DNA from 2 places in the Viridibacillus sp. KH_047 genome. Region 2 is predicted to be linked to the other one. Evidence: riboswitches for the same ligand, from Rfam matches in the RefSeq annotation. Region 2 holds a riboswitch; the other holds the start of a gene.
What was found. A riboswitch is a leader RNA that binds a small molecule or an ion and turns the genes downstream of it on or off. The one in region 2 is predicted to bind FMN.
Positions count from the first base shown of each region.

Region 1 (16,583 bases), 1.3 Mb from region 2:
GGCAATGGAATTTCTACTGCGTGTGATGCTGTTGCCATAATCGTTCACTACTTTCTCTATTCAATATTTACAATTACTAGTATAGCGAAAATCTCTCAAATAATCGACAAATTAATACATATCCAAAGTACTTTTTATCCTTATTTTTGATTAATAAGTAAAATAACATTATAGCTACAATAGCATATTTATAAGTTTTTCAACAATAAAATCCTCATCCTTCATGACTTAATACCTAAAAACTTAAATCGTCATCAAATATTAATTGACGATGAATTAACACACGATAGCCAATTGCCACCTAACACTATTTATCTTGAATCAAAAAGATAATGTTTTAATGTACTCCAATATAATATTTGCCTATTAATCTCTATAATCATTTCGCTGCTAGAATTCTATTCTCCCTAGTCATTTACCCTATTATTTTATAAATAAACCAAAAATCTCAACGTTTTGCGTCAAGGTCTTTTTTCAAGTGTAAAGGTTAAGTCAAAATCAATAAGAAACATAAAGCCCCATTGCCTGTTTGAAAACCGTCTTTCCACCCTTCCAAAAGTGTACATTTTGTAATTAAGTCGTATCCACACCTGGACTCATAATACCAAAAAGAGTCCTTGGATATGTAAGTACGATTAGTGAGGACTATTTTACATATCTAAATAAAAGAAAAATCGTTTTATTGTATTATTTTTCTAATAAAAAAGCTCTTTAATGATCTAAGAGCTTTTAGGCTTGTTTAATTTACACCCGAGACACGGCCAAATCCCACTAAATATTGGTTCCACCAATCTAAGGATTCAACAACGACACCGTTATTTTGTGCATCTAGCATTCTATTATTCCCTAAGTATATTCCAACGTGTGCAACGCCTGAACCGTAACTGAAGAATACTAAATCCCCAGCTTTCGCACTACTACGGTCAATTTTTTTAGTTGCTAAATATTGCTGTGCAGCTGTTCTTGGAAGTGAGTATCCTGCTTGCTTGAATGACCATTGTGTCAAACCTGAACAATCAAACCCTGAAGATGGATTGCTCCCACCCCATACGTAAGAAGTACCTAAATATTTACTAGCTTCTGCAATAGCAGCTGTTGCAGCTTGTGAACCTGAAACATTCGGTGCGGATTGATTTCCATCGTCTGGACTACCACCATTATTACCATTTCCAGCATTATTTCCATTATCAACATTACTATCATCGCTAACAAATTGTGTATTCTGAAGGTCTTTTAACTTCTGAGCTTCTTTTTCCTTTTCTTTCAACTCTTTTGCAATACGTTCTTCCTCTTTTTTAGAGGCAATTTGTTTTTTAAGCTCTAATGATTTTACTTTATTTTCAGCCTTTTTTGTTTCAAGTGCATTTTCTTCCTCTTGCATTTGTTGGAATTGTTTTTGCAATTTTGCTTTTGTTTTTTCTAAATCATCTTTTTGATCAGCCAATTTTTGTTTATCATCTTCTTGTTCTTCTAACAAGTTTTGATCTGCATCAATAATTGTTTTAACACTCATTGCTCTACTAACTAAATCTGTAATACTGTCAGAACCAAGCACTGCCTCTATGTATGGGCTAACTGTGCTATCATTTTTTTGATAGGCTTTAAGCCGATCATCGATAATTTCAGAACGATTTTCGATTCGCTTTTCAGTTTCTACAATAGATGCATTAACTTTTTTTAAGTCTTTTTGTGTTACTTTGTAGTCTTCCATCTTTTTTTGTAATTTCTTTTTTAAATCTTTAATCTCATTATCTAACTTTTTGATTTTCTTATCTATCTTAACTTTTTTTTGTGTCATTTCTTGTGATGTTGCTGCATCTGCTTGTAGAGGTTGCGCGATGTACATAAAACCGCTTGTTAACGCTAATGTCATAACCGCTGTGCGGCCCCATTTCGTATTCATCTTCAAACTTAGTCAACTCATTTCTCTAATCATTATTTCATACTCCAAATTTCTCACTCGTTTATTCTACCATGCCTTGTAAAAAATGGGCGCTGAATATCCTAACCTTAATAAAAGCGTAATTCGTGTCATGTTTTTGTAACAATTAGATAATTTTGTCACCTTAGTCGATACCCTACACATCTATTTAATAAATGCTTTATAAAGTGATTACATTTATCGACAAGTAGCTATACTGTTTTTAACTATTAATGGTTATTTTACCGAGAATTTGATGTATGCTATTATTTCTAATATATTTTGAAAGGATGATTACCTAAATGAAGTATGCATTGATTGGAGATTTGCACTCGTGTTTTGAAGATACTAACGCAGTTTTAAAACATATAAATGAAACGGCTGAAGATGCCACAATCATTGGTTTAGGTGATTTATTTGAATGTAAAATAGGAAAAAAAAGAGCAAAAAACATTAGGGGTCTAGCATTTGAAGACGCTGCTGAGCATTCAGAGCACTTTAGCAATTTGTTACAGTTTCCTTCTGTACGAGGAAATCAGGAAGAACGTATTATGCAAGTAACGGGACTTCACACTTTCCAAGAGCTTCCAGAGACACTTAATATCGATGGTGCACACATTATACATGGACATCAATTTAAGTGGTCGTTAGATTGGAAGCCCCTGTTTACAGAAGCTAAACAATCCGTCTTCTTTTTTGGTCATAGCCATGATTCCGCATTTTATAAAAAAGGGAAAAGAAAATCGTTTACTTATGGTAAACCTATTCAATTGAAAGAAAAAAAATATGGTGTTAATGTTGGTGCTGTAATAGAGTCCAGAGAATGGTGTTTATATGATTCAACAGCACGAACTGTTACATTTATGAAGGCACAACAAATGAAAAAGCACTCAAGTTAGTATATTAACTTGGGTGCTTCTCTTATGCCAGAAATTATTAGTTAGCGATTGACCAATCAATTTGATCAAGGAAATCCGTTACATCTTCACACACTTTATCGCGTTCTTTACCTGTTGTAATGATGTGCCCAGATTCTTTATACCAGATGATATCTTTTTCTTCTGCATCAACTTGTTCATAGATAAATGGTGCACTTTCCTGGTAAATCGGTGCATCTAAAGCACCTTGCATAACTAATGTCGGTGCTGTGATTTCATGTAAGTCTTCACAAGTTTCTTCTGTGATTTTTTGAATATCATTTAATGAGCCTTTTGGAGTTGCTTTTAAACTTTCAAGTTCAGCAATGATTTGTTCTCTTGTTTTTCCTTCAAATGATTTATATATTTTAGCATAGTCATATAGACGATCAAAAAGCCCATCAGTATTTTCACGTTTGATTGGTGCGCACATTGATACTACGCCTTTTACAGGGAACTCTTCACCTACGCGTAATGAGAATACTGCACCAAGCGAAATTCCAACTACTGCAATTTCTTCGTATCCCTGGTCTTTTAAATGGTTATAGCCTGCAACAACATCATTCCACCAGTCTTCAGGACCTGTCTCAAGCAATTCTTCAGGTGATCCACCATGTCCTTTATACATTGGTGCATGAACTGTATATCCTCGATCTTGCAAATGTTTTCCTAATCTCTTTACATCCTTTGTACTTCCTGTAAAGCCATGAAGTAATAATACTGCTTTACTTCCTCCTTCAAGTGTAAAAGATTTAGGTGCGACTAGTTTCATTTTGACTATCTCCTTTGTAATCGACAAGTAATTAATTTCTGGCTTTCGCCATTCCGTTTATGTAAAACATACTTAATTTAATTTTCTTTTAAAAATTCTTTAAGACATTAGAAATGTTTGCATTTCTATGTAAAGACTGATTTCTTCAACAAAATATCCCCTTAAAAATGTCAATATTTTTGTTGTGTCTATTTTATGTCTACCTCATATTAACATTGACGATTAATAATGTATAATTTATAATTCTTATCATTATCATGCATAAAAGGTATCAATTGATTTATTATAAAAAAGGTGGTCTATTTATGGAATGGCAACAACTCGAATACTTCCAAAAACTAGCTAATATCCAACATATGACCCGTGCAGCTGAGCTTTTATCTATATCACAACCTGCACTTAGTCGCTCAATCGCACGTCTTGAAGATGAGTTAGGAGTACCATTATTTGAAAGACAAGGACGTTCTATTATTTTAAATCGTTACGGTGCTATGTTTTTAAAACGTGTAAATAATATTATGCAGGAATATCAGGATGGCTTACATGAAATTCAAGAGCTCGTCGACCCTAATCAAGGTGAAGTTTCACTAGGCTTCTTACATACACTAGGTACAAATGTAGTACCTGATTTAATACGTCTATTCCGCAAAGAATTCCCTGATATCCATTTTCAACTTATTCAAAATCATACACATACACAATTGAAGCAATTAAAATCAGGTGAGCTTGATCTGTCCTTACTAGCAGCGATGGAAGTCGAAAAACCTATTCAATGGACTGAATTATGGCGAGATGAGTTGTATCTGATTGTGCCGATTTATCATCCACTAGCTATGAAAAAGAGTATTACACTTAAAGAACTAGCTGATGAATCATTTATTTTGTTAAAAAAAGGGTACGCTTTACGCATTACGGTTGATGAAATTTTCGAGAAGGTCGGGATTACACCTAAAATCACCTTTGTAGGTGATGAGGTAGGGACTGTTGCAGGGTTTGTTGCAAATGGACTTGGCTTTTCATTGTTACCGGACGGTGAGGAAATTAATCCTAGGAAAATCGCTAAAATTCATATCAGTGATGTGAAATGTGAACGTATTATTGGCATGGCCTGGGCAGAGGGGCGCTATTTATCTCCTGCAGCAAAGCAATTTCAAAAATTCATACTCGATTTCTTTGAGGTACGAAAAAAAGCAGTAAAAGAGCATAAATAGGCTCTTTTGCTGCTTTTACTTTGGTATAAAAATAGATTCAACTTCAATAATCTCTATTATTATATTAACTCAACTATTAGTTCTACTATTTCTCCTTCATGTTCTTCTAATAATTCCAAGATATCTTGATCCTCTATATAAAAATCATTGGCAAATTTATTGCCACCATAACCATCTTTCCCTTCAAAATAGAAGATTTCAGCTGTACCTCTATATTCTTGTGATTGAGACTTTTGCAGATGTAGGTTCATTTGAACGTCTTCCCCATCAAAATCAATAAAGTATTTTGCAAGCGCAGTTTTATCTATGTAAAGGATATTCGGTCCTTTCATTTTTTGAATAATAATTGTTCCTTTTAAAGTCGACATCTTAAATTCCTTTCTGCTTCCTTGGCATATTAAACGGATAAAAGGCTGCCATTGTATGGGAGATCCCCACATTTGGCAGCCTTCTATAAATTTGTTTAAGCGAATACTTCGCCGATTTTTGCTAAACGTTCTTTTACTTCTACCTCAGTTAAACCATTACGAGGGATATAGCGGTTACGAGGATGTACACGGCATTCATGAGTACAGCCACCTAAATGCTTATCTTCATTTTCTTTTGAAGCGATAATTTGCTTGTTACATTCAGGGTTTGAACAATTAATATAACGTTCACAAGGTTCGCCATCAAAATGATCACGACCTACGATTACATGCTCAACTTGATTCACGGGAACAGTTAAACGCTCGTCGAAAACGTAACATTGACCGTCCCAAAGCTGACCTTTAGCTACAGGGTCTTTTCCGTAAGTAACGATACCACCGTGTAATTGACTCACATCTTCAAAACCTTCACGTTTTAACCAACCTGAGAATTTCTCACAACGGATACCACCAGTACAGTAAGTTAAAATTTGCTTACCTTCTAGTAGTTCTTTATTGTCGCGAATCCAGTCTGGTAAATCGCGGAACGTTTCGATATCTGGGCGAATCGCACCTTTGAAGTGGCCTACATCAAATTCGTACGTATTACGTGCATCAACGATTACTGTATTCTCTTCTTGCATCTTCTCTAAGAATTCTGCAGGCTCTAAATAATTACCTGTAATTTCATGTGGGTTAACATCGTCTTCTAGGCTTAAATTTACAAGCTCAGGTCTTGGACGTACATGCATTTTCTTGAAAGCATGTTGTTCTGATTCATCAATTTTGAAAACGATACCGTCAAAGCGAGGATCAGCTTTCATATGAGCCATATAAGCATCTGTTTGTTCCACATTTCCTGAGACTGTTCCGTTAATACCTTCTGAAGCGACTAAAATACGACCTTTTAACTCAATTGATTTACAGTATGCTAAATGCTCTGCAGCAAATGCTTCTGGGTCTTTAATCGTTGTGTAAAAATAATAAAGTAAAACGCGGTAATTCAATGTTGTTTCCACCTATCGTGTATATTTGCAAGATATAGTTATAGGGTTTTAATGTATAGCATTATTCTTGCATTTGTTGTTTTATAGTACTTTTCAAAAAAAAGCACTTTTATCATTATACATCATTATTTCATTTTATGCTGTGGGAACAATTGAAGAAATCACATTGGATTAGATAATAATTAATTTCAAATCATTAAACAAAAGTTCTGCTACAGTTTTTCATCATATAATTTATTTTCTTTGTCCTTTAGAATTTAAATTTTTTACGTTCTTTCATTATTAGTTTACATGGTATTCACCATACTATTCCTTATCTTTATGCACTGTATTCATAGCATGATTTGATCATTCGTCTTTACTTTTATAAGCCTTTTATCTGCTAAAATTTCTACCATTACAGCATTATCTATATAATTACATCGGCTTTCTTTTTTACAATTTATTATTATCATAAAAAAGCAATGAGGTACAGGACCCCATTGCTAATTGATATTACATTCAAATATTCTGCTCTTCATAAGAATATTGCGTCAAACGAATAGCGACTTTACGTAACATTAAATCTACGAAAAAGAAAACGCTCCCTAAAATAAAGCCAGCAGTAGCAGCTGTTATTATTTGAAGATACCAAACTCCACCTTGTGAGTAATAAGCAAATGTAATCGGAATGACTATACCTGTTCCGAAAGCCATATGCAATAACAGCGAGTAACCTCTCACATTCATTTTACGTTCCGCTATTCTATCTGCTATATATGAAGCCAATAAACCGTACGTAAATATAATCGGAACAACATATACGGTTAATGCAAATGCACTGTGTAGAAAATGTTCATCTGCTTGCATAAATAAAAAAGGTATTATAAAGAAGGAAATAATCGATGTAAAAAAAGCGCTTAATAGTTTTCTTTCAGCCATTCACATACATCCTTTCTTTTCTTGGAAGTTGGTAACGATATATCGAAGATAATATATAACATCGTAAAACCTTAAGTTATGCATTCTCGTTTATTCACCATTTTACTACTTAATGTACTGAATATTCTTTTATTAACAGTATTATACAATCATTCATCTTTTTATACAATTATAAAAGCCGATGTTTTATTACAAACATCGGCTGAAGCTTTAATTTAAATAATGCATCCTTTGTTTTTCAATCCATTTTTTCATGCTATTAAACAATATCATGAATATTATCATAACGATGATTCCTTTTATAATATTAAAAGGTAATACACCAAGTACAATCATTTTGGTTAATGCTGTTCCAGTTGTAGCTGGAACATTTAAAAAGTACGTATACATAGGTAAGAATAGCAGATAGTTCAGTACACTCATACCTACTGCCATTGTTAAGGTGCCAACGACAAATCCAGTAGTTAAGCCTTTCGTACTTGAAAGACGTTTATAGACAAAATATACTGGCATGATAAATAATACGCCTGTTGTAAAGTTTGCAATATGACCAACTGGCATACCTGTTGGACTCCCTGAGAAAATCCAATCTAACACATTCTTAAATAACTCTACTAGAATACCTGCTAGAGGCCCCATTGTGATTGCTGCGATTAAGGCTGGCACATCACTAAAGTCCACTTCCAAAAATGCCGGAAACGGTGGTAGTGGGAAGTTAAATAGCATTAATACAAAAGAAATACTACTTAACATTGCAATTGCAATCCTCTTCTGCAATTTCATGTTCTTCATAATACTTTTCTCTCCTTTTGTAGATCCACTTCAAAAAGAGGAAAGGTATAGTCGTTGCTATGCAAAAAAATACCCTTAAGCACATAGTGTACTTAAGGGAGAATTTAGGCATAGTCAAATAAGCGTCTTATTGATACTCAAATTGAAAGACGACCGTACCTTCACCTTCTCCCATCCAGACTATACTGTCGGCTTTGGAATTTAACCAAATCCTGCCTTGCGGCTCGCGGGCTTAAGAGTATTGCTTAGTTCTCTAATACCGCCGATCGGGAATTTCACCCTGCCCCGAAGATGAACCATAATTTAATTGTAATACACTATAACTATATGCAAAAAAAAACGAATTGTAAAGTCTTCTAACTTACAATTCGTTTTTTGATATTAATTTACATTTTATCAATTGGTAAATAGAATGTGAATGTAGTTCCTTTATCAACTTCACTTTCCACTGTAATTCTACCCTTATGTGCTTCAACAATATTTTTGGCAATGGCCAGACCTAGACCAGTACCACCCTTACCACGTGTTCTTGCTTTATCAGCTTTATAGAAACGCTCAAATACATAATGCAGATCGTCTGCTGGTATCCCTGCACCATTATCTTTTACTTGAATGCGTGCAAAGGATAGCTGACGATCTACAATAACTTCTACGCTTCCTTCGACTGGTGTATGGCGTATGGCATTGTCAATTAAGTTTGTTAATACTTGTTCTATACGGTCTTCATCCATTTCTAAGTGATGTGTATCTTCAATAGTTGTATTAAATGTCAGATTTACTCGTTTCTCTCTTGCTACTTGAACAAATTTTTGTGTAATTCTTTCAATAACAAGTGATATTGGAACAGAATCTTTATATAAGCGCATATGCCCTGATTCCATACGAGCTAAGTCAAGCAAGTCTGTGACTAAACGACCCATTCGTTGCGACTCATCATAGATGATTTTAATCATTTCTTTACGTTCTTCTTCACTTGATACGACCTCATCCATAATAGCTTCACTATAGCCTTGAAGCATGGCTATTGGAGTTCGTAATTCATGTGAGACATTCGCTATAAAATCTGAACGTAATTTATCTAAACGATGCTCTTCCGTTTTATCTCTTAACACAGCTACAGCACCGCGTACAGAATTTCCGCTATATAACGGGCTAATTGAAATCGCATAATAGGACCTTTCAATTTCGAGCTCAACTTCCAGCTCTTCTTCCAAATCTAAAACGTGGTCAAGCATATGGTAAATCTCAGCTGGAATAGGTTTATCACTATTGGCACTATTATTGATAAACCATTTTTGTAGTAAAAGTTCCGCAGGTGGATTGCTGACCAATATGGTACGATCTCGATTAAACGTAATTACAGCGTCTGTCATCGATGTTAATATACTTGATAGCTGTTCTTTCTCTTGGTTAATTACTTCTAAGTGGTGTTTAAGTTGTTTGCCCATTTGATTGAAAGCCGTCGCTAATTGACCAATTTCATCATTTTGTAAAACAGGTACTTTTGTTTCAAAATTACCTTTTGCTAATTCAAATGCTGCTTCTCTCATTTTACGAAGAGGAGACGTAATTCGGGTTGATAAGAAAAACGCAAAGAACGTTGTTAACATCAAAGCAATTGCCGCCGCTAGAAAGACAATTTTAGTCGTTTCTTCTGTCGTCCTATGTATAGCATCCGGGCTTTGATAAATAAATATGGCTCCGTGTAGTTCGCTTTCAACATTTATCGGGAAAGCTAAAACGATGTAAGACTCCATATGCTCTTTTTTCGTTGTTGAAGGTAGCATCATTTCCTTTACAACAGGTGCATTCGATGTAAATACTTTATCAAATGCTTTTTCATTAAGAATTTGTTGTTTAATTCCCTCTTGATTAAGTCCCTCTTGTAATGAAAAAGTAACTTTACCTGGTTTCTCGGCGATTAATGCATTTGTTTCATCACTTAGAACATCTGAAATAATAGCTTTTGTAGAATCCGTTGTTTCACGGTCATTGATAATACGTGCTATTGTAGAAGCTTCTTGACGTAATGATGATTCTGTTTGTTTAGTATGGTAGTTTGATAAAAATTCAAGCATTAGTACAGTGAAAACAAACAATACAAAAGAAACGAGAAGCAATATGGTTACCCATAGCTTCCCGACAACGCTGTTCCACATTCTATTCATTGACTACCTCAAATTTATAGCCAACACCCCATACTGTAACAATCATTTTCGCCGCATTTTCAGAAACTCGGTTTAGTTTTTCACGTAAACGTTTCACATGTGTATCAACTGTACGTAAATCCCCAAAGAAATCATAATGCCATACTTCTTTTAACAATTGCTCTCTATCGAATACTTTATCTGGTGATTTTGCTAAAAAGTACAATAATTCGTATTCTTTCGGTGTTAAATTGACTTCTACACCATCAGCAGAAACTCGGTGTGCGTCATGATCAATTGTTAAATGCGGGAAGACAACTAAATCTTTTGATGCAGAAGTTGTTGTAATTGGTGAGAATGCTGCTGAACGACGTAATATAGCTTTTACGCGTAAAACCACTTCACGTGGGCTAAATGGTTTTACAATATAATCATCTGCGCCTAGTTCGAAACCTGATACACGGTTTGCCTCTTCACCTTTTGCCGTTAATAGAATAATTGGCGTTGTTTTTTTATCACGAATTTCTTCGCATACTTGTAAGCCATCTTTTTCAGGCATCATTATATCAAGGAGAATACAATGAAAGTCATTTGCTAATGCCTTTTCCACTGCTTCTTCTCCGTCTTCAGCTTCTTCTACTACATATCCTTCACGTTCTAAATACATTCTTAATAAACGGCGGATTCTATCCTCATCGTCTACTACTAAAATTGAAATTTGTTCATTCACAACTATTCCTCCCAAAACCATCTATATGTCTATTGTACAATCAGCCTATCGAAATGAAAAGAAAAGCCTTTCCCTATAAAGGAAAAGGCTTTAGCTTTGCTACAATCCTTAGCTGATTATTAACCAGCGTATGAATGAAGACCTGCTATGATTAAATTAACAGCAACTAGGTTGAACATAATGATAACGAAACCAATTACTGCTAACCAAGCTGACTTCTCACCTTGCCACCCTTTTGAAAGGCGTAAGTGTAAGAATGCCGCGTAGAATAACCATGTGATAAGTGCCCAAACCTCTTTAGGATCCCAGCCCCAGAAACGAGACCATGCTTCTTGCGCCCAAATCATCGCGAAGATTAATGCACCAAGCGTAAACACTGGGAATCCGATTAATACAGAACGATAACCAATTTCATCCATCAATTGTGAGTTTGCACGTTTTGCGAACGGTTGCATGATAACCGCAATTGGTTTACGAATGATTAAACGAATTAAACCGTATAAAACTGTACCAATTAAGATTGACCAAACAACTGTTGTCAATTTTTTTGCATTGACGATTGCTGGTACGTTTGCAATTGGTTGCATTTTATCAGCGGTTAACATTTCAGATTGATGCATTCCGAACAACGCCGGTGTGTTATACGTAATTTCTTTAGTATTACCATCTTTATCTATGTAGCTAAATTCCGCTTCATAACCTGTTACATTAAATGTCGTTGTAACTGCTACGAATCCTAGTACTAGTACTAAGGCGTACATAACCACTTCTATCCAGAAACTTTGTTTAGATCTTTTTGTTAAGTCGATATTTTTTAGTAAGTAAATTAAACCTGCAACAGCACTTATTGCTAGAATAGATTCTCCAATTGCTGCTGTAATTACGTGAATGTATAACCAGTAACTTTTTAACGCTGGAATTAATGGGTTCACTTCACGAGGGAACATACTAGCGTAAGCAATAATAATAATTGCGATTGGTAAGGCAAAGAGTCCAAGTGCCGGCACTTTATAAATAAAGTAAATTAATATAAATGCGCCTACAACAAACATGCCGAATGCTGTCGTAAATTCAAACATATTACTAACAGGTGCATGTCCAGCATACACCCATCTAGTAATGAAATAACCTAGATTTGCTATGAATCCAACAAGCGTAATGATAATTGCTAATGAACCCCATTTTTTCCCTGCATCAGCTGATTCATCTTTTGAACCACCCTTGACTGCACCACCAAAAAGCAAAGTAGCTATTAGGTATGAGACAAACGCTACAAATAGTAGATTTCCGCTTAAGTCAATTAAACTCATTAGATGTTGTCACCTTCCTTTTCTTTGTCTTTCAATTTCTTCTCAGCATCCTCTGCTTTTTGATCTTCATCATGTTGATCTACATAAACCGGAAGATGAGCGTACTCCGTAACTGCATCTAAATCTTTTTTCATACTAAACCAGTTCTTGTTTGTATGCGATGCCATTAATAAACGACCATCTTTTGTTTTTAATAGCCATAAGCGACGATGGCTCCAATAAGAACCGATTGTTACACCTAACATAAAGATTATGCCACCTAACATTAGTATCATAAGTGTTTTATCTTTACGGACTGTTAAACCTGATACGTTACGTGTATCAACAGCACTAAATTTCATTTTATACTTAGTATCACCTAATGGTTCAAGTGTTTGTTTAATAGCTACAAAGCTTGTTTCGCCTTTTGGTGTTTCAGGTGTATACATTTCAAAAATAAATGCTGGATTATTTGGTAATGGTGAAGCTGTTTGTGGTTCTCCGTCTTCAAAGCCTGCAAAGTCTGGGAAGTATTTTTTCAAGACAACTTTACTATCTTTCCCAACTTTGTATTCTTTTTTAGGATTAGTTAAATCGATTGCTACTGCTCCCAGGGATTTCTCTGATTTTTTATCAATTAAATCAAAGTGCATCGTCTTTAACTCATTCAAGCGGAAATCCATTTGATAAAGTGCATAACCATCATATTTCAATGGCTTATTTACAATAATCGGCATCTCTTTCACTAGAGTTAAATTAGATGTATCACCAGGAACTGCGTCATCTGGTGCTTTATATAACTTAACATCTGTTTGATAGTTTTTCGCAACAGCGTTAACCGCTTTTTTAGATTCATTAAATTCTTCTTTTTGTTCATCTTTTGAATACGTTTCAAAAGTAAATTTTTCACTTTCTAAATAAAAGCCTTCCATTCCGGGAATAGCCATTGTTTCGCCTTCACGGATCCAAAGTGTTTTATCAATATAAAAACCTGGCATTAAGCGAAGCATAACACCAAATAGGAAAATGATTAACCCCACATGGTTGATATATGGACCCCATCTCGCAAAACGACCTTTTTCAGCTAATAATGCGCCCTCTTCACGACGAACATTGTATTTCATTTCTTTCATTTTCGCTTCTGTTAGATCAAATGCTTTATCAACTTCTTCTGCTGACATTTCACCTGAAGCAAAAATGCGTTGGCGCTTCAAGAAGTTTTCGTGACGTTTTACTCGTTGATTTTTTAGAGATTTATATAATGGAATACCTCGGTCTAGACTGGCAACAATAATTGAAATACCAAGCATGCCAATTAATGTTTGGAACCACCACGAACTATAAATATCCGCTAATCCTAATTTATAGTAAATTGATCCAAATGTACCGTAAGCGGCTTTATATGCTGCTGCTGCGTCTTGATATTCAGTAAGAGATACATAAATAACTTGAGGTAGAAATGTACCAATACCTGCGGCAACTAACGTAATAATAATAATTGCAACGCCAACTTTTACACTTGAAAAGAAGTTCCAAATTTTATCAATAATCGTTTTGTTATACGTTTTTGAACGAATTGCGGTTCCCTCATAACGCATATCAGCTAACTTTCTACTCTTTTCCTCTACAGTTAGAGGATTACCACATTTTTCACATAGAGTTGTGCCTTCTGGGTTCTCGTGACCGCATTCACAAATAATTTTTTTCATCCTTTAGAACTCCTTACTATGGCTGGATATCTGAAAAGAATTCAGCTAACATTTCTCTCGTCATTTCACCTTCATAAACTCGAACAACTTTTCCTTTCGGATCAATAAAGACAGATGCAGGTAATTTATTTACATTATAAGCTCTTGTAACACTTTTTGTTTTATCAATTACAACCGGGAACTCTAAATTGAAATCAGAAATGAAATTTTCCACTTCAAAAACGGTTTGAGCTTGGTTGATTGATATCACTTCAATCCCCTGTTCTCTAAACACCTTATATTGGTCGTTGATTGCAGGCATTTCTTTTTTACAAGGTTTGCACCAAGTACCCCAGAAATTCAACATGACGCCTTTTCCTTTATAGTCAGCTAAGCGATGAGTTTGACCATCTAAATCAACTAGAGAAAAATCCGGTGCCTTTGCTCCAACTTTCAATAACGGAATCTCATCCTTAGTAGCTGTTGTATAAATCGTATATCCAATTGCTGCTACAAGAATTACTAAAATCAGTGTTCTTACATAAAATCTTTTTTTCTTTTTATCCATACTCGAAGTAGGCCTCCTAAAAAAACATCCGAAACAATCTACCTAATTATAGCAAAGTTTTGAATGACGGAATTTTGTATATTTGAAGTGTTTGTGAACGTTTCCATTCCAATCATAGTGTTTTTTATATCACTTTTTCGTAGGTTGCCTCGTGCTGTTTTATGCTATGTAAAATTGGTTAAGACGTTTAGAAAATACTAACTAAACGTCTTGTACCTATTTTGGAATATTAACGATTATTGACATACTTAAGGTTTAACCTATTTTTCCTGTCTCAGCTAACACTCTTAATTGTTTTACTTCATGATGTGTCAATTCTCTTGACTCACCTGCATTCAATCCATGCAATGTTAAAAAAGCAAATTGTTCACGTTTTAATTTTTGTACTGGGTAACCTACTGCTTCAAACATACGTCGCACTTGACGATTACGGCCTTCATGAATTGTGATTGCCACAATCGCCTTGCCTGATTTGCTATCTGAAGACATTAGTCTCACACGAGCTGGTGCAGTCTTTCCATCCTCAAGCATAACGCCACGTTCTAATTGTCTTAAAGCCTCTCTTGTAGGAATTCCTTTTACACGTGCTACATATGTTTTATCAATTTTGAATTTTGGATGTGTAAGTTGGTAAGAAAATTCACCGTCATTTGTTAAAAGTAGCAAGCCTGAAGTTTCATAATCTAAACGACCAACAGGGAAAATGCGTTGTTCAACTTCGGGGAATAAATCTGTTACTGTTTTACGACCTTTATCGTCTGTTACAGCTGAAATAATACCTCTTGGTTTATATAGAAGATGATATACTTTACGTTCTTTTTCTAATTTAACTCCTTCTACCTCTACTGAATCAGAAGGAGAGACTTTTGTGCCAAGCTCTCTAACTACCTGTCCATTGACTTTAACTAAGCCTTGCTTAATCATTTCTTCTGCTTTTCTACGTGATGCAATCCCTGCATACGCTATTACTTTTTGTAGTCTTTCCATTCGTTCACCTCATAAGTTAAATACTATTAGCCTGTCCAAAATTATGGCACACTTTCTACTATAAGAAAAGTATTAGAACCTTAATTAAGTCCTTAACTAATATGTTTGTAAACAGTTTATCTGCTTTTTATATCACTTTTTTATCTAAAATCGAAAAAGGCCGCTAATATAAGCAGCCTTTTCTCTACTCAACTATTTATTTCCACTTTACATCAACAATAGCATCCTTAACTGGTTGGTCATCTATATAAAATGACCATCTACCTATCGAGTCTTTGGTTTTGGACCTAGGTAACTGTAAGATATGTTTCACTTTTTTTACTTCTTTTTTCGTCAGAAGCAAGTGCTGTGGCTCTGTTAATTTTATATCAATATCTGATTGTACAGAATACGTACCGGCTTTTGCTATTACTTCATTCTTATAATGTTTAAACACGTAATCAGCAAAATTACTCTGGACAACCCAATCATTACCCTCATTGATCGTTACTACAATTACCTTTTTGCCATCCTTTTCAAAATAAGTAGCAAGTGTTCGTCCTGCTACTTTCGTATAGCCCGTTTTACCAGCTATCGCAAATTTGTTATTACGAACGAGCTTATGCTTATTTTCCCATAATGTCCCGTTCTCTGTAGTACCTTTAAAATATTTTGTAGAGGCTATCTTCTCGAATTTTTTATTTTGCAGGGCAATCCGTAACATTTGAGCTGTGTCATATGCGGAAGCTAAGTGCTTTTCATCGTGGAGACCTGATGGATTTTCAAAATGCGTATTTTCCAAACCATAAAAGAGTGCGGTATCATTCATCATTTTAGAAAAACCTTCTAGAGATCCACCTGCAGCTTCTGCTATTGCTGCAGCTGCATCATTACCTGAACGTAACAATAGTCCATAAAGTAAGGTTTCTAACGTTGTTTCTTCTCCTGCAGTTAAATAAATAGAAGACCCTTCACTCGTTGCTGCTCTTTGAGATATGGTAACTGGTGTTTTTAAATCCAAATTCTCTATCGCAACAAGCGCAGTCCACATTTTCGTCAAACTAGCAATTGGTAAGGGTACATTTTCGTTAGACCCCGCTAGTAATCTCCCTGTCTCTGCATCAATGACTGCATATGAACTTGATGCAGCGGAACTCGGCGTCGTAGTAATTAGTAGTAAAACCACCATCAATAATCCGATTATATATCGGCGAAGCAATCGCCCACACCTTTCTTCTATTCTGAAT
Region 1 covers NZ_CM174479.1:3,054,513-3,071,095, forward strand. The annotation lists gene AC3IS5_RS15070 (SRPBCC family protein) at 1-38, opposite strand, end outside; gene AC3IS5_RS15075 (C40 family peptidase) at 740-1,903, opposite strand; gene AC3IS5_RS15080 (metallophosphoesterase family protein) at 2,224-2,820, shown strand; gene AC3IS5_RS15085 (alpha/beta hydrolase) at 2,858-3,610, opposite strand; gene AC3IS5_RS15090 (LysR family transcriptional regulator) at 3,916-4,821, shown strand; gene AC3IS5_RS15095 (hypothetical protein) at 4,881-5,189, opposite strand; gene trhO (oxygen-dependent tRNA uridine(34) hydroxylase TrhO) at 5,285-6,247, opposite strand; gene AC3IS5_RS15105 (hypothetical protein) at 6,737-7,156, opposite strand; gene AC3IS5_RS15110 (ECF transporter S component) at 7,367-7,948, opposite strand; FMN riboswitch at 8,108-8,245, opposite strand; gene AC3IS5_RS15115 (ATP-binding protein) at 8,335-10,116, opposite strand; gene AC3IS5_RS15120 (response regulator transcription factor) at 10,109-10,825, opposite strand; gene ccsB (c-type cytochrome biogenesis protein CcsB) at 10,945-12,135, opposite strand; gene resB (cytochrome c biogenesis protein ResB) at 12,135-13,823, opposite strand; gene resA (thiol-disulfide oxidoreductase ResA) at 13,840-14,370, opposite strand; gene AC3IS5_RS15140 (pseudouridine synthase) at 14,626-15,357, opposite strand; gene AC3IS5_RS15145 (D-alanyl-D-alanine carboxypeptidase family protein) at 15,554-16,555, opposite strand; gene scpB (SMC-Scp complex subunit ScpB) at 16,573-16,583, opposite strand, start outside.
Region 1: it holds a riboswitch for FMN, as region 2 does, so the genes downstream of both, AC3IS5_RS15110 (ECF transporter S component) here and ribD (bifunctional diaminohydroxyphosphoribosylaminopyrimidine deaminase/5-amino-6-(5-phosphoribosylamino)uracil reductase RibD) in region 2, are expected to answer to the same signal.

Region 2 (16,583 bases):
GAACAATTACATACCATTCAACAACAAGGTTGGATTCAAGAAATAGGAGAGGCTGTTGAAATATTCACATGTATTTCCGCTCCTATTTTTAATAACCAAAATAAAATTATTGCTGCCACTAGCTTCACCCATCCAATCAATGGCTTCGACCCCAAAAAAAATTTAATCATCAATGAAACGATCAATTTAGCCAAACAAATTTCTAGCAAAGCCGGATATAGTGAAAACCTGTAAGAGCCCATACAAAAACCCCCCTTTTCTTAAGAAATTTTCAAAGTAGAAGGGGGGGTATAATATTTACTTTCTTGCTCTTTTTGATTGATCTGCCTATTCTAAACTGTATTATACTCGAATTAAATTTTTCGTTACTGAATAAGGAACTTTTCTATTAGTTTACAGCATTCCTTATACTTATCTACATCCCTTTATTATAATGAGCAGTACTTTTAAAATTTTGGCTATGTTTAATTTTATTATTGATATCCTTGAAATTCATGAGGTTCATAATGTTTGAGGTCAGATGATTTTATATTAGCTTCATTATTTAAAGAATGATACTCAAATTGAAAAATGTAATTATGTGCAAAATATGTGTATTTAATTGATGGTTCATCTTTAAAGATAACAGTAGTGTAAAAAGGAGGTAGTTTCTTACCCCATACACCTTTAATTTCTTTAATCTCTTCTTTGTTATAGCCTTTCTCCGTAATAAGATATTCCATTACTCGATTTTTATAAATCATCTTATTCGCTTCCACATAAATTGTTGGAATAGCAATGATAAGTAACAAAAGAAGTATTAATATTTTGATTGATATTTTCATAATATCTAGCTTCCTCCATCCGAATATGTAGATTTTAATAATGTCGCGATGAATTGAAAAAAGTTGCGACTTTTGTTAAATGTGACATTGGACAATTCAAAGTACAAGAATTGTATATTTCATATGATACAGGAGGGATTGTTCCTGAGTAAATCAAAAATAAACGGTGCATTTTAGAAGTAAAAACAATCTTTTTTTCAGCTACAATTAGTGCTATTATTGGAATAGTTTCTTATAATAATAATTGGTTGGAATGTATTGATAGATTTTAAGATTTTTATCATGCGAATATCCCGGAAGGATGTAATTTAGATCCAACTAATCCAGAAACTAGAGAGAAAGTAAAAAAGTTAATGGAGAAAATTGAAAATGAACTTAAAGAATTTGATTTGAAATTATGAATAATCCCTTGTATCTAATATTTTGATATAATTATTTGATAAAAAATTTGTAATACTTCCTTCCATCTAGTACATTGATTTTCAATTGAGAATTCGTGTGATTGTAAAGTACTTATCTATTTGAATTGAATTATTCTAAAGGACAAAATTGAACTGCACCTCAATTGTTAGACTTAAGTCTACAATTGGAGGTGCTTTTCTATTGTAACTGTAAACGAATGCTTTCAATACAATTATATTTTGATATAATTATATTTATAACAAATTTGGAAATAGAGGTGATTTTTTGGGTACAATAATTATTTATAGTCCTATTTTATTATTAATATTGAGCTATTATTTTAAAATTTCATTTATAGAACAGCTTCATGAAGGAAATAAACGAGAAGCTAGACAAGCAAAAATATTAACGATTACCTGCTTCACACTAGGTATCATTCCCTTGATTCTCATGTTAATGAATGCAAGCGGCTGGTAAAATGGCTGATATGTAAAAGGCACTTCTACAATATCTTTTATTAAAAGTCTAGAGTTAAAGTAATTTGCTTGTTACATCAGTATTCTTTATGAAATGTGCAACATTATATCGAGTTATTTTCAAGCTGAACTAATGCCAAAACTAGTTCAGCTTTTATTTGTGATTAACATCATATTTACGAATATTTACTAAATGAAATTGCGTATGATGCTTTGGATTCTTGTAGCTCTAAGGATGTAAGATTTATGGGGCACACTTTACAAAGTTAACGTATTATCCATCGTTTAAGGATGTTACAACGCTTCTCGCTTCTTCACTGTCTTTTCCAAAGTAAGGACAATTATCGCTAACAAAATAACAATGGCTGCCAGAAGTAGTGCGTTGCTATAAGAGCTATAAGAAGAGTTATTCAATATATTCCAATGCCCAATTTTTAAATCAAGGAAACGACCGTATAATGAAATCCCGATAGCGGAAGCTAGGAATGTCATTAATGAGAATAAGCCCAGCCCAATTCCAATTTGCTCTGGTGGTAAAATTTGTGATATATAATTGGAAAATGCTGTTTGATTCGCTGTAAAACCTAAAAATACGAAAATGGCCATTAAAGAAATCCAAATTGGAGATAATCCAACAATTGTAGAAAGTCCCAAACAAGCGATAGCCATCAAAACAAAACTACATTGATTGACAAATTGGCTACCTTTTATTTGAATTAAACGGCCAACTTGTGAGCCTAATATAGTCGTGAGAAGCGCACCCGGGAATAAAACAAGCCCAATCCAATCAGTAGATAAACCGTTCGCTTTTGAAAGCATTAGCGGAAGGATGAATAGCGTTCCCATATAGGTGATCGTATTTAAAAAACTCATTAAAAGTACTAAGCTGAACGAGCGGTTTTTAAAAATTTGAATCTCGACAAATGGATCGGCAGTTCGCTTACTTTGCAAGTAGAAAATAAATAAAAGAACAGCTGCCACTAGAAGTAGCCAACTAGAAACGTTGATTCCCATTAAAATTGCCGTAATCGCAAGCATAAAAATAATCGCACCGAGAATATCGAAAGTCCCAGTTTTTGTTTCTTCTTTAGGTACGTATTTAAGGAAAATAGGCAGTCCTAATAAACTTAAGAAATTAATTACGAATAATGCTTTCCAACCAAACCAATCTGTTAAAAAACCACCCAAAATAGGACCAACTGCAGCCCCTAGTGCAACGATTGAAAAGACCATTGCGAGCATTTTACCACGGTATTCTGGCGGATAAAATCGAGGCCCCATAACCATACTTAGTGATGGGAGCGCTGCTGCACCAAATCCTTGGATTATTCGTGCGACGATAACCCATCCAAAGTTAATGCTGAAAAATCCAATCAATGAACCGATCATGAAAATGATAAGACCTATAACAAGTAAACGTCGAATCGGATAGGTGTCAGCCAATTTCCCAAAAATAACGGCTCCGATACCAAACGTCAAACTAAATATTGAAGTAACCCAGCTCACTTCAGTAGGGTTTAAAATAAATTCTTCTGAAAATTTCGGCAATGCAACATTCATCATTGTCGTATTCATAGTAGCGAATATTAGAATAAAACAAATAGAATAATTTAATCGTTTTAATTGATTACTCATGAATTAAACCTCCTCCTGTTCAAATGTTATCTATATTTTTTAAATGTAGAATTAGCTTAGAAAAAATCCCTGATAATTGGGAAATTTCTTCCTCGCTTAAAATAGAAAAGGCTTCCTTATTCCCGGCAATTCTCTTTGGACGTGTAGCTTCTAATGCCTTCTTACCTTTCTCAGTCATAAGGACGCGGGTAATTCTACGATCCTTTGAATCCTTGTATATATCTAAATAGCCTCCTTTTTTTAGTCGATCAACAACACCTGTGATTGCTTGTTTTGTCACTAATGTATTTTGCTGGAGATCCCCCATAGTTAAATTAGGTGTAGCGTTTAATAGTGACAAAATCATGTATTGCTGTACACTGTTTAGATCTGCTTCCTGCGCATACTTGCCACCTAGTCTTTCCAATATGTTAGCTACACGGACAATATCCAATATGGTGTTTGCCAGCTTGGTATCTTTATCTTCCATATTTCCTCCTCCTCTAAGTATGATTACTCAACATGTTGACTTTTTTAAATCGTACCTCCTTTTACCATAATAGTCAACATGTGGACAATCATCCTGTGAAAAAATTTTATGTTTCGGGGAGTATTCATATCAATACATTTATTATCACCTCACAGAATAGAATATTTGTTCTATTTTAACTTTTTTCAGTTTTTTTAAAAATTTTAATAGATTATTAAATCAATAGAAATGAAAGCAAAATAAAAAAATGTACACCACTAAATTGAATTTAGTAATGTACATTTTGAAAATATGTGCAACATTATAAACAAGTTGTGAAGTAATAAACTATTATGTACATTTACTTGTCTTTAATATTACAGAGTATAGAAGTGCTTCATTTTTAAAATAGACGCTTTAAATTAGCCATCTCTATCGCGGCAACTGCTGAATCATAGCCTTTATTGCCTGATTTCGTGCCTGATCGTTCGATTGCTTGTTCAATATTTTCTGTTGTGACTATACCGAAAATGACGGGTACATTTGTATTTAACGAAACATTGGCAATTCCTTTTGCTGCTTCATTGCACACATAATCATAATGTGAAGTGGAGCCACGAATGACCGTCCCCAAACCTATTACGGCATCATAGTCACCTTTCTCTACCATTTGTTTCGCGATAAAGGGCACTTCAAATGCACCAGGAACCCATGCAACATCAATATTGTCTTCTGAAACGCCATGTCGTACTAAGCCGTCCATTGCGCCACCTAGTAATTTACCTGTGATAAACTCATTGAACCGACCTACTACAATACCAATTTTCAAATCTGTTCCAATTAATTGTGCTTCAAATACTTTTCCCATTTTAAGATCCCCTTTACGAAATAAGATGATTCATCTTTTCTTTTTTAGTTTCTAAATAAAACGAATTGCTTGATACAGCATCAATTTCAATCGGCAATCTTTCAACAACTTCAATGCCGTATGCTTCTAGGCTTTGAACTTTATCCGGGTTGTTCGTTAATAAGCGGACTTTTGATATACCTAAATTTCTTAACATTTGAGCTGCTAATGCATAATCACGTGAATCTGCAGGAAAACCCAACTTTACATTGGCTTCAACTGTATCAAAGCCCTGCTCTTGTAACTCATAAGTACGTAGCTTATTAATCAAACCGATACCTCTACCTTCTTGCTGCATATACAACACAACACCTGCCCCTTCAGTCTCGATGACTTTTAAGGCCTGTTCTAATTGAGGGCCGCAATCACATCTTTCCGAATGAAAAATATCACCTGTTAAACAAGATGAGTGAACACGAACAATCGGAGCTTCTACAATGCTTACGTCCCCTTTAACAAGTGCCACATGTTCTAACTTGTCGATGTCGTTTTCATAGCCAATCAAATTGAAATGGCCATAGCTTGTCGGAAGTTGCACATTAGCTGCTCTAGTAACTATCTCTTCATGGTTGTAACGGTATTGAATTAAACTCTCAATCGTAATCATTTTTAATTGATGTTTTTTGGCAAAGTCTATTAGTTCTTGTCCAGTTGACATTTTCCCGCTATCGCCCATTATTTCGCAGATGATGCCTGCTGGAATAGCGCCGCATGCTTTCGCCAAATCAACTGCCGCTTCTGTATGACCAGGTCTTTCTAAAACACCATTTTTTTTAGCAACTAACGGAAATACATGACCCGGTCTTTTAAAATCATCGGCTAATGCATTGGGATTCAATAAATGTTGAATCGTTTGCGAACGCTCAAATGCACTAATGCCCGTTTTTGCATTACAATAATCAATACTTACTGTAAATGCCGTTTGATGGTGATCCGTATTATTGGACACCATTGGATGTAAATTGAGCTCTTTTGCGATTTTTTCTGTGATTGGTGTACAAATTAGACCTCTTGCATGTGTTGCCATAAAGTTAATATTTTCTGGCGTTGCATATTCTGCAAGTGCTACTATATCCCCTTCATTTTCACGATTTTCATCATCAACGACGATGATCATTTTACCTTCTTTTAAATCCTCTAACGCTTCTTCAATTGAGTGAAACATTGCTATACACCTCCCTTATTAATATCCGTTTTGCTGTAAAAAAGCCATTGTAATTGCTGAAGCACCGTCGTTATTCTGTAATTGATGAATAATATATTTGCCTAGCATATCCGTTTCGATATTCACTTGTTGTCCTGTTTCCTTAAGTGCGAAAATCGTTTCTTGATACGTATGTGGAATAAGTGATACAGTCAGTTTTTCAGGCTGTTTATCAAAGATCGTCAAGCTTGTTCCATCAATAGCTATGGAACCCCTTGGTATACAAAAATCACTCAGTTCTCTAGAGATAGCGATGTCAATGTAAACTGCATTTGCTTGCTTTGTTTTTCTAACAATGGTTCCTGTCCCATCAACATGGCCAGAAACGAAGTGACCGCCAAATCGCCCATTTGCTCCCATTGCTCTTTCTAAATTCACCAAGTGCCCTACTTTTAAAGAGTGAATTGTTGTCGCTTTGACCGTTTCTGGCATGACATCTAAACTGAATTTGTGATGGGTAAAATGCGAAATGGTTAGGCATACCCCATTTACTGCTACACTATCGCCAAGTTTCATATCCGACATGATGTCATGAGCTTCAATAGTAACTTTCATACTCTCTGCACCTTTTTTCAGCTCTGTTATTTTTCCTTTTGCCTCAATAATTCCTGTGAACATACGCTATACCCCCACTCCCGAAATCACTTTAATTACATCACCAATTCGATCCACTTGCTGCAGTTTTAGTGGGACAGCCTCAGTCATGCTATTTACGTCTAAATCTTCCAACATTCCAATTCCATCATGGTCACCTACTATTTTTGGTGCTATGTAAGTAATCATTTCATTGACTAGGACCGAATTGATAAAGTTTGTATTTATACGCTGCCCCCCTTCCACATAAAGCGTGACGATATTTCGCATTGCCAGCTCTTGAAGGACATCCTGGATTGCGAGTGTTTTTGTTTTAAGTTGGATTACTTGTACATTGGCTTGTGCAAAGCTTGTGATTTGATCAGAAGTAACTTCACACCCAACGATTATCCATGTCTGTGTTGTTTGATCGGTGACAACCTTAGCATTTATAGGGGTTCTTAAATGCGTATCCAAAATAATTCGAATCGGTTGCTTTTTACTTTCTGCAAATCGATTTGTTAGTAATGGGTCATCTTTTAACACCGTCCCAACACCAACTAAGATCGCATCCGTTCGCGCTCTTTTGCGATGAACATCCTCCTGCACTTCTTTACCTGTGATACTTTCATTTCGACCATGAACTGTCGCAATCTTGCCATCTAATGTAATAGCTTGCTTTAATGTGACAAAAGGCAATCTCTCTTTCATAAAATACAAATAAGCTTTATTTAAATTTACAGCCTCGGCTTCACAAAGACCCACTTCCACCTCAATGCCAGCATCCTTTAGTTTTACTAAACCAGTACCAGCTACTAAGGGATTTGAATCGAGTGTTGCAATCACTACTTTTTTTATACCCGCATTCAAAATGGCCATCGTACACGGCGGTGTTTTACCAAAATGATTACAAGGCTCTAATGTGACATACATCGTGCTGCCAACTGCATTTTCTCCAGCCATGTTGAGTGCATGTACCTCCGCATGCGGAGAACCTGCTCTAAGATGAGCTCCAAAACCGACTACATCACCATCTTTTACAATGACCGCTCCTACTAAAGGGTTCGGCGAAGTTTGCCCCTCACCTACTGCTGCTAATTTCAACGCTAATTCCATAAAATACTCGTCATGCATTGTGATAAACCTCCCTTTTTGAAAAATAAAAAACTCTCTAATTAAATTAGGGAGTTTGGGAGAGTTTTAGATAAACGCATCGCTAAATAAACCTAATGAAATACTATTTTTCAAAAGGAATTGCGTGTAATCTAGTTGTCCTTCTCCCATCCAGACTATACTGTCGGCTTTGGATTCGCACCAAATCCTGCTCTTATCAAGCTCACGGGCTTAGAAGATTCACTTCATCACCGTCGATTGGGAATTTCACCCGACCCCGAAGGACGTACTTATTTAGTTTTTCCATCAAAAAAACTCCATAGATTTCTACGGAGTTTGATAGGAGTTATGTAAAATATCATAAGCAAATAAACCTATTAAAATACTAGATTTTTATAAGACCATGATATTCTCTACATCCTTCTCCCATCCAGACTATACTGTCGGCTTTGGACTCACACCAAATCCTGCTCTTATCAAGCTCACGGGCTTAGAAGCTTTACTTCATCACCGTCGATTGGGAATTTCACCCGACCCCGAAGGATATTTCATATGAAATTGACTACAATACAATTAAGTTTTAGGCATCAAAAAAACCCCATAGAACACTACGGAGTTTGATAGGAGACATAAATTATCAATGCGAAATAATCCTATTAAATCTACATAAATTTAATAAGACCTTGATATTCTCTACATCCTTCTCCCATCCAGACTATACTGTCGGCTTTGGATTCGCACCAAATCCTGCCTAAAAAGGCTCACGGGCTTAAAAGTTTTACTTTATCACCGTCGATTGGGAATTTCACCCGACCCCGAAGGATTATTATATTGTATGTAAATACCATAGCACTTTACTTATTTAAAAACTAGAGGTTTTTTTTATTTCTATAGGATTGACCGAGAACTTACTAAAAAGAAATTTGTCCTAAAAGCTTGATGTACCGGTCTATATTGGCCTGTTACATGTCACGGGAAAATGTCATTTTATTTATTTAACAACACCAATTCACTGTATAGTTAGGGTAATAATACAAAAACCAAGAATAAAAACTATGGATATAAAAGTGATAAAACTCCATTTTTTCATTTCTAATTTCGGCCTAATTATACTGTTTAAATTAATGCAAGCAGGAATATAAATAGCCGTAGCAATGATAGAAATAATTAAAAAGACACCTAATAAACCATCATCAAAAGTAGAGTCTACACTCAACCCGAAAGAATGCGAAGCGTACATTATTGTCATGAACCATAATAGACCTATAAAAAAAGATAAATAGCCGAGAAATAAGTTAACTATTACGGAAATAGAACGGTATCCTATTCTCATTATATCCTCCTTTTTATTATTAAAATTATGCTTTAAAAACCTCATCACATTGTTTTCAGTCGCCGTGCACATACTATTGAAAATAACCTTAAACTATTATATAGATCGTTCTAATATTTTATGTATATGACACAATGATATCGAATAATTACTATCATTTTTCCATGAATAACACTCTCAATTTTACTTTAGCATTCCTCTTTTACTGCAGGAACATCCAATTTCATAACAGTTAAGTTATCTGTTCTCATACTAAAATTTAAACATGCCTAATAAAAAAGCACTACATAATAAAACAACTTAATATCGTTTTATATGTAGCACTCCTCTATTCAAGTTACTTATTCGTTTATTCTTCTAGCATTATTTTTATTATTCGGCTTTTGTTTATCTTCATGATTATGTTGTTTATGTGCTTCATCATTTTGTCCAACTGAATCAAAGTCATCTGGACTCAAATCAAACCCATAACCAAATTCTTCACGACCTAAGTCATTATTCTTTTTCGCTTTATTCTTTTCTTGATTGTTATTCGCCATTTATAATCACCTCCATCCACTATAATTTGTTCAATTTCGTTTGAATTATTCTTAGTATTTATTCAGTAAACCTGACTTGATATAAACTGGTTAAAAGTAATGATTGAAATGGCTCCGTATTCACAATTTAATTCCAAATCGTTATTAAAAATCGACTTTTTAATTATTTCTATATCGTTCCAGTTAGCAGTATAGTTTTCTTAAGAAAAGGAGTGAGCAGAATGAATAGTACTTGGAATGCAACTTTATATGATACGAAGCATCAATTTGTTTCAAAATATGGTGAAGGATTAGTTTCGTTTCTAAATCCAAAAGAAGGAGAGCAGATTTTAGATGTCGGTTGTGGTACTGGTGATTTAGCTGCACAAATTGCTGAATCAGGGGCAAAAGTCATTGGGATTGATCAGTCAGCATCAATGATTGAACAAGCAAGCCAAAAATTTGGGCATATTCCCTTCCACGTCGAAGATGCGCAACACCTTAGTTATTCAAACCAGTTTGATGCCGTTTTTTCTAATGCTGCTTTGCATTGGATGAAATCTCAAGAAAAGGCCGTTGCAAGTATTTATGCAGCGTTAAAAGATGGTGGTCGTTTTGTCGCAGAATTGGGTGGGAAAGGTAATATTCAATCTATTGTGGAAGCAATTCAACAATCATTTCGTGAATTAGGTTATGAATACAAAGCAGAAAAGTTCCCGTGGTATTTTCCAAGCGTGGCAGAGTATGTTGCATTATTAGATGAACATGGCTTTAATGTGCACTATGTAGAATTATATAATCGTCCTACTGAATTATCTGGGGAAGATGGTATTTTAAACTGGTTGAATATGTTTAGTGACAGTCTACTCGAGCATTTGACCAAAATTGAAAAAGAAAAAGTTATTAAACGAACTGAAGCACATTTAAAAACCACTCTGTATCAAGATGGAAAGTGGATTGCGGATTATTATCGTCTTCGTGTATTGGCTACAAAATAAAGAGAGTCGCCCATTTGGAAATTGGTGGAGTGGAGAATACACTACAAGAAGAGTATAGAACGACAGACATCTTTTCTGAGATTCTAAAAGAGCTAATCGACAATAAATAAGAGCCTATTTTCGATATACAAAACAGGGATAGATAAAGCCAGATATACTCGCTTTATCTATCCCTCTATTTTTAAGTTCCATAAATAGATTTGCATAATTCGTAAAGATATTCTGTCTCCGCTGAGCTATGTGTTGAGATAAAATACGTTTTAGACGTACAGTTATTAAGTATATTTGTCGCTAATAATGCTAGCCTGTTTTCTTCTAGCTCTTTGCGCACTACACTTTTCGGTAAAAATGCTACACCTATTCCTTCTAGTATCATTTGTTTGATAGCCTCAGTTTGATTCACCTTCATATTAGTTGTATGAGTAAAATGTTGTTGCAACTGACGATTAACCTCATCCCAATAAGGAGCATATTCATGAGTCAATACTTTTTCTTGTCGTATTATTTCTACCATATCCATACTTTCCAAATGTTTTGGACCAACACAAACAATTGGCTCATCAATTAAACATTGAACGCAAAAAGCAGGATTTACAGGCTCAATCTTTGACAAACCTACATGTGATTGTCCTGATTGAATACTGTTTGCAATCTCATTGGATTTAATGATTTCTACACGCACACTTACATGTGGCATTTGTTTCGAAAATTGTTTTAAAATAGATGGCAACAGAGAATTGGCAATTTGAGGTGCCACTGCTATCGTCAGCTCCCTATCAAAACCTTCTACATATTGCTGAAAACGATGGATCCCCGCCTCATAAGTGTTAATAATTTCCTGGGCAATAGGTAAAAACATTTCACCATTTTGATTTAAGCGAATGGATTTATTTTGCCTAACAAACAACTGTATATTTAACGTTTTCTCTAAGCTTTGAATATGCTTAGTCACAGCCGGTTGTGAGATAAATAGTTCTTCAGAAGCAAGACGTAAATTTTCATGTTTTGCAGCTTTAATAAATGATTTTAACCATTGAGTCTCCACGATGTTCTCCTCTTATTTCATTTTATTTTCAGTTTCTTGTTCTATATCTCAGCTTCGGGAGAGCAACTAAATTAGCTGCATCAATTATCCTTCATTCCTCTTTTGGTTTAATAACTTTCCCTATCTCATTCTTTTCTTTATCAAGAATTATAATTTCATAATTTACATCTTGAATCATCATTTTTGTTCTTTCTTCTTGAAGATACTTCTCTAGTGCTATCTCAATTTCCTTTATTATGATCATTGTATTTTCATTTTTTTTAAGTCCTGTTCGTATTTCAATGTATGTTATATCTTTCTTTTCTTTATAACTAATACCTTTCACTTTAAAAGCAGATCTTCCAACTAAAGATTCTTGAATATTACTGACTACTATTGGCCATTTTGGTGTATCGGATGTGATTTTTTTAATGATTGGCTTAACTTGATGAGGAGATTCCTTTACTTGTTTCTTAGAATTTTTATATTTAGTAATGTTTAATTGATAATCGTCAATTCCTTCGTCAGCTAAAAGTTGTTTGATTTCAGGTAAAAGTTTTGCTTTCATGTCATCTAAACTTTCTTGATTTGGTATAAGCGAGATATCAATGCTAAATGGAGTTGCAGAAGTGCCGACATTTTGCCACTGATAGCCCTCTTTTTCTATAACCTTTTGTATTTTTATTGATAATTTCGAGTCAATATCATTTTTGATTTCAATGGGTACTAACTTTGCTATAAATCCAGCCATTGTATGAGAGTAAAATGGAGAGGTTGCAAACAACAGTAGTATTAATAAGGTAGCACTAACAACCCATTTGTTCTTTCTCTTTGGGACATACATCTCTTTTTTAATAGCTTTTACAATTAGGTTTTTTTGTTCTTGGTGATGGTTTGGATGAAGTTTCATATTCTCATCAAAAGATTTTAAAGCATCATCAAATCTCTTAGAATCAGTTGATTTTTTCATATTCAAACCCTCCTTCAAGTAACTGTTTTTTTAGTTCCGCTAAACCCCTTTGTAAATTGGTTTTCACTTTACTTTCCGTCCAGCCTAATACTTCTGCAGTTTCTTTCGTCGAGAACCCTTTAATTTTCCGTAATAACACAACTTGCCGAAATTTTAATTTTAATGATTGTATAGCTTCATATATCATCATTTCATCCTCATTTAACTGAACAAGTTGCTCTGGTAATGGTTGTACGTCTCTATCATTTAAAGTAAGTTCTATAAAATACTTTAAGACATTCTTTTTCCTCATATGATCAATCGTCGTATTTTGAGCAATTGAAAAGATCCACGTTTTCAAACTAGCTTCGTTTTTAAAGGAGTCATAACCTCTATATGCTTTGATAAAAGTTTCTTGTACTATGTCTTCTGCTTGGTGGAAATCTTTAATAGTCATATATACATATGTAAAAATCGAAGTGCCAAAATCATCATACCAACTGGAGACGAGTTGATTTGAATTCATTTAAGACCATCTCCTTTCATCTATTTCTAAATCATTAGACGTAAAAAGAATATATCGGTCGCATTTTATAAAACATTCTTTTACTAAAAGACCAATTATTTAATTATAACTGATAAATTACTTCCCTAGTTTGAGAAAATCGAAAGATAAAAAGGGTACTCACATATAAAATGTAAGCACCCTTTTCAAAAGATTAAATTTGTTCCTTTTTCTCTAACACATTTATCCCTATGCCCATGAAGATGATTGTCATGAACATTAATATACTAAATGGAAATAGTAAATCTGTTATGGAACTACTGTTAACTGTGACGCCATTTAATAAATCCATTCCGTACTTTATTGGTGAAATTTTTGATAATGCTAACATTATTTTCGATGTTACAATTTCAAGTGGCCAGTATGATCCACCAAGCATAGCAAGTGGAACTGCCAGTACCGTCATAAAGGCATTAAATTTACCAGGTGTATTTGCAATTGCAGCTATGAATATGGAAAGTGACACAATACAAAGTACATATGGAATGACAACAATTAAGCTCTTCCAGTAGCCACCATAGAAATCGACGCCGACAGCGAAATAGAATATAGAAAGTACGAGGGTAATTTGCAAGTATCCAAGCAAGAAACTATAAGTTAAATTCGCTAGATAGGCTTTCCATTTTGGAATTGCTGACACCGTTACCCTTTCCCAAATCCTATCTCTACGTTCCATAACGATATGATTGACTCCACTTGCAATCGTATAAATAACCATGAATAGTGTAAAACCAAATAAGCTATGCAGCTTCTGATCAAACTTTAACGCATTTTCATTTCCCAAGTTTTTATAGCCAATTTTAAAACTTGGATCATCTTGAATTTTCTCAATTTTACTTGTTATTTGCTCTTTTTGTTCATCTGGAGATGATTGAATAATCGCATGCTTTAATAATATTTGGCTATAAATCGTATTCAACTCATTCCCCAACATCGGAGCATTCATAAAATCTGGTGCTACGATTAATTTATAACCTTCATCTTTTAAAGAAATTGCCACATCAACTTTGCCATCTTTGACTTGCTTAACTGCCTCATCCTCTTCATACATTGTGAAATCATATTGCGATAGTTTTTTTAACTCTTTCATCATTTCCGAATTCTGTTCGTTATTTAGTGTAGAAAATAAAGCAATAGGCTCCTTCGTTTCTTGACCAAGTCCCATAAAATAAGTAAATATACAAATGATGATAGTTGTTACAATATAAGCAGCTGGTTTTCTTCTAAATAATAAAAATTTCGTTTTTAAAATATTCATCATGATATGCCACCTCTTCTAGGAAAGAGTACAAACGCTATAACTAGGAGACCTATGCCTAACATACTTAAGTTAAAGACTAGATCGTGAATCTCAAGAAACGTCGCATTTTGTTGCAGTTTCAAATAAGCTTCAAGTGCTGCTCCATTCGGTGTCCATTTTCCAAGTGATGATAAAAATGACGATAGCTCACTTACTGGAATGAAACTCCCTCCTACTAAGGCAAGAATAGATATTATTGCAGCTGAAAATATATTTGAAGCTCCCGATGAATTGTTTCTATAATTTATCGCTGACAATAATGCTGCTAAAGCTCCTACAACAACAGCCAGAAGAAATGTAATTAGTACATATAATCCGAACTGTTCAAATTGAATATCAAACATAAAATGTGAAACTGTAAACAAAATAGTCATCTGAATCATCGCTAATAGAATAGTTGATACAATGATGCTACCTAAATAAGTTAATGGATGAATTCTTGCTAAGATAATCCGGTCGAAAATATTCATATTTTTTTCTAAAAATGCCAAACTTGCTATAGTACTAGCCATATATAAGATGAACATGACACTCATACTAAATGTATAATAAATTTTTGATGAGATACTCTTTTGGTTGTCTATTGTTTCAATATCAGACGCTACTACAATTTTAGGAATCGTTACTGCAGTATCTAAGTTACTAGAACTACTCAAATGTGATAGTAAAGAATATTGTTGTTGGAAATAATCGAGCATGCTCTTAGTAATCGATGAAGTAACAGGCTGGTCTTCATCTAAATAGACATTTAATGAAGGTTTACTTCCTGATAAAAAAACGGACGATAAATACTCATCAGTGAAATTCTTTGGAACGTCGATAATTACATCATAGTTACCACTTTTTCTTGCCTTTTTAAGTTCATTCGCATTTAGTTTTTTTACTGTTACAAATTTCTTCATTTCTTCATTTCCCGTTAATTGATCGAGCAACAAAGTTACTGGAAGCATTTGTTTTATATTTCCCTTCAGCTTATCATCAATTGGCATGTTTTCATTTGCCTTTTTTAGAAAGGATTCGAACTGTGCTTCTTCATCATCATGTTGAATAACAGCTATATCCAAATCTAACGTGTCACTATTCCCATCCATTATGGGTCCAAGGGCTACACTTAAAATTGTAATTAATACAACAGGCATTAACAGAAGAACTAGCAACTCTAAAGGGTTTCTACTCAATATTTTTAATTGTTTTACGATAAGCGCAAAGAACATTAGCTCTCCTCCTAATTTCGTAATGCTCTACCTGTTAAGTGTAAAAATACATCTTCAAGACTTGGCTCTTCTATTTGAAAACTATTTAATGCTACGTGATGCTGATCACACAATGTTAAGATCATAGGTAGAAAATTTGTGTCTTTTGCTACTGTTAAAGAAATCTCCGCATCCTTTGCTAATATATTCGATAACATTGGATTCAAAGTTAAATCCTCAACGAGTTGTTTAGAAGGTTTCTCAAGTTTAAGACGCATGGTTTTCTCAGAGGACAGAATAGCTTTTATCTCATCCTTTGTACCAGATGCAATAACCCTTCCCTTATCAATAATGTAAATACGATCACACAAAAATTCGACTTCCTCCATGTAATGACTTGTGTAAATAATTGCTGTATTGGATCGTTCATTTAATTTTTTCACTGTCTCTAAAATGTGATTTCGTGATTGCGGATCAATCCCTACAGTTGGTTCATCCATGATTAAATATTCAGGCTCATGTAATAGCGCCACACCAATATTTAAACGACGTTTCATACCACCTGAGTAATGTTTGACCAGTTTTTTGTTTTCATCTTGTAGGCCAATTTCTTGTAATACAATTTCAATTCTCTCTTTCAGTTTATCTTTTGGCATTTTATGAATACTTCCAAAGAAATGCAGATTTTCTCTAGCCGTTAAATCATTATATAAAGCTATTTCTTGTGGTACGACCCCCAATACCTCACGCAAAGAACTTTGATCTTTTATTATGCTTTTTTGGTGTAGTAATACATCACCCTTTGATGGTCTGATAAGCGTTGATATCATGGCAATAGCGGTCGACTTCCCCGCACCATTTGGACCAAGTAATCCTACAATCTCACCTGGTTCAATATATAAATTCACGTGATCTACCACATTTACTTTTTTATATGTTTTTGTTAAATCCACTACTTCTATCATAAATTACATCCCCTCTCTCCTTAATTACACTATATGTAAAATCATACTGCTTGCCGACTAGCTAACGTCATCAATCGATATGACCTCAGTCACATAAAAAAGCGACGAGATTATCGCCGCTTCTTTCATTACTCATACGAGATCATTTTTCACAGC
Region 2 covers NZ_CM174479.1:1,795,166-1,811,748, reverse strand. The annotation lists gene AC3IS5_RS09110 (IclR family transcriptional regulator) at 1-234, shown strand, start outside; gene AC3IS5_RS09105 (DUF3139 domain-containing protein) at 474-824, opposite strand; gene AC3IS5_RS09100 (MFS transporter) at 1,997-3,337, opposite strand; gene AC3IS5_RS09095 (MarR family winged helix-turn-helix transcriptional regulator) at 3,357-3,806, opposite strand; gene ribH (6,7-dimethyl-8-ribityllumazine synthase) at 4,189-4,653, opposite strand; gene AC3IS5_RS09085 (bifunctional 3,4-dihydroxy-2-butanone-4-phosphate synthase/GTP cyclohydrolase II) at 4,667-5,857, opposite strand; gene ribE (riboflavin synthase) at 5,876-6,514, opposite strand; gene ribD (bifunctional diaminohydroxyphosphoribosylaminopyrimidine deaminase/5-amino-6-(5-phosphoribosylamino)uracil reductase RibD) at 6,518-7,603, opposite strand; FMN riboswitch at 7,738-7,871, opposite strand; FMN riboswitch at 7,997-8,130, opposite strand; FMN riboswitch at 8,277-8,409, opposite strand; gene AC3IS5_RS09070 (hypothetical protein) at 9,257-9,454, opposite strand; gene AC3IS5_RS09065 (methyltransferase domain-containing protein) at 9,676-10,431, shown strand; gene AC3IS5_RS09060 (LysR family transcriptional regulator) at 10,613-11,476, opposite strand; gene AC3IS5_RS09055 (hypothetical protein) at 11,568-12,425, opposite strand; gene AC3IS5_RS09050 (RNA polymerase sigma factor) at 12,409-12,930, opposite strand; gene AC3IS5_RS09045 (ABC transporter permease) at 13,124-14,230, opposite strand; gene AC3IS5_RS09040 (ABC transporter permease) at 14,227-15,483, opposite strand; gene AC3IS5_RS09035 (ABC transporter ATP-binding protein) at 15,495-16,427, opposite strand; gene AC3IS5_RS09030 (response regulator transcription factor) at 16,560-16,583, opposite strand, start outside.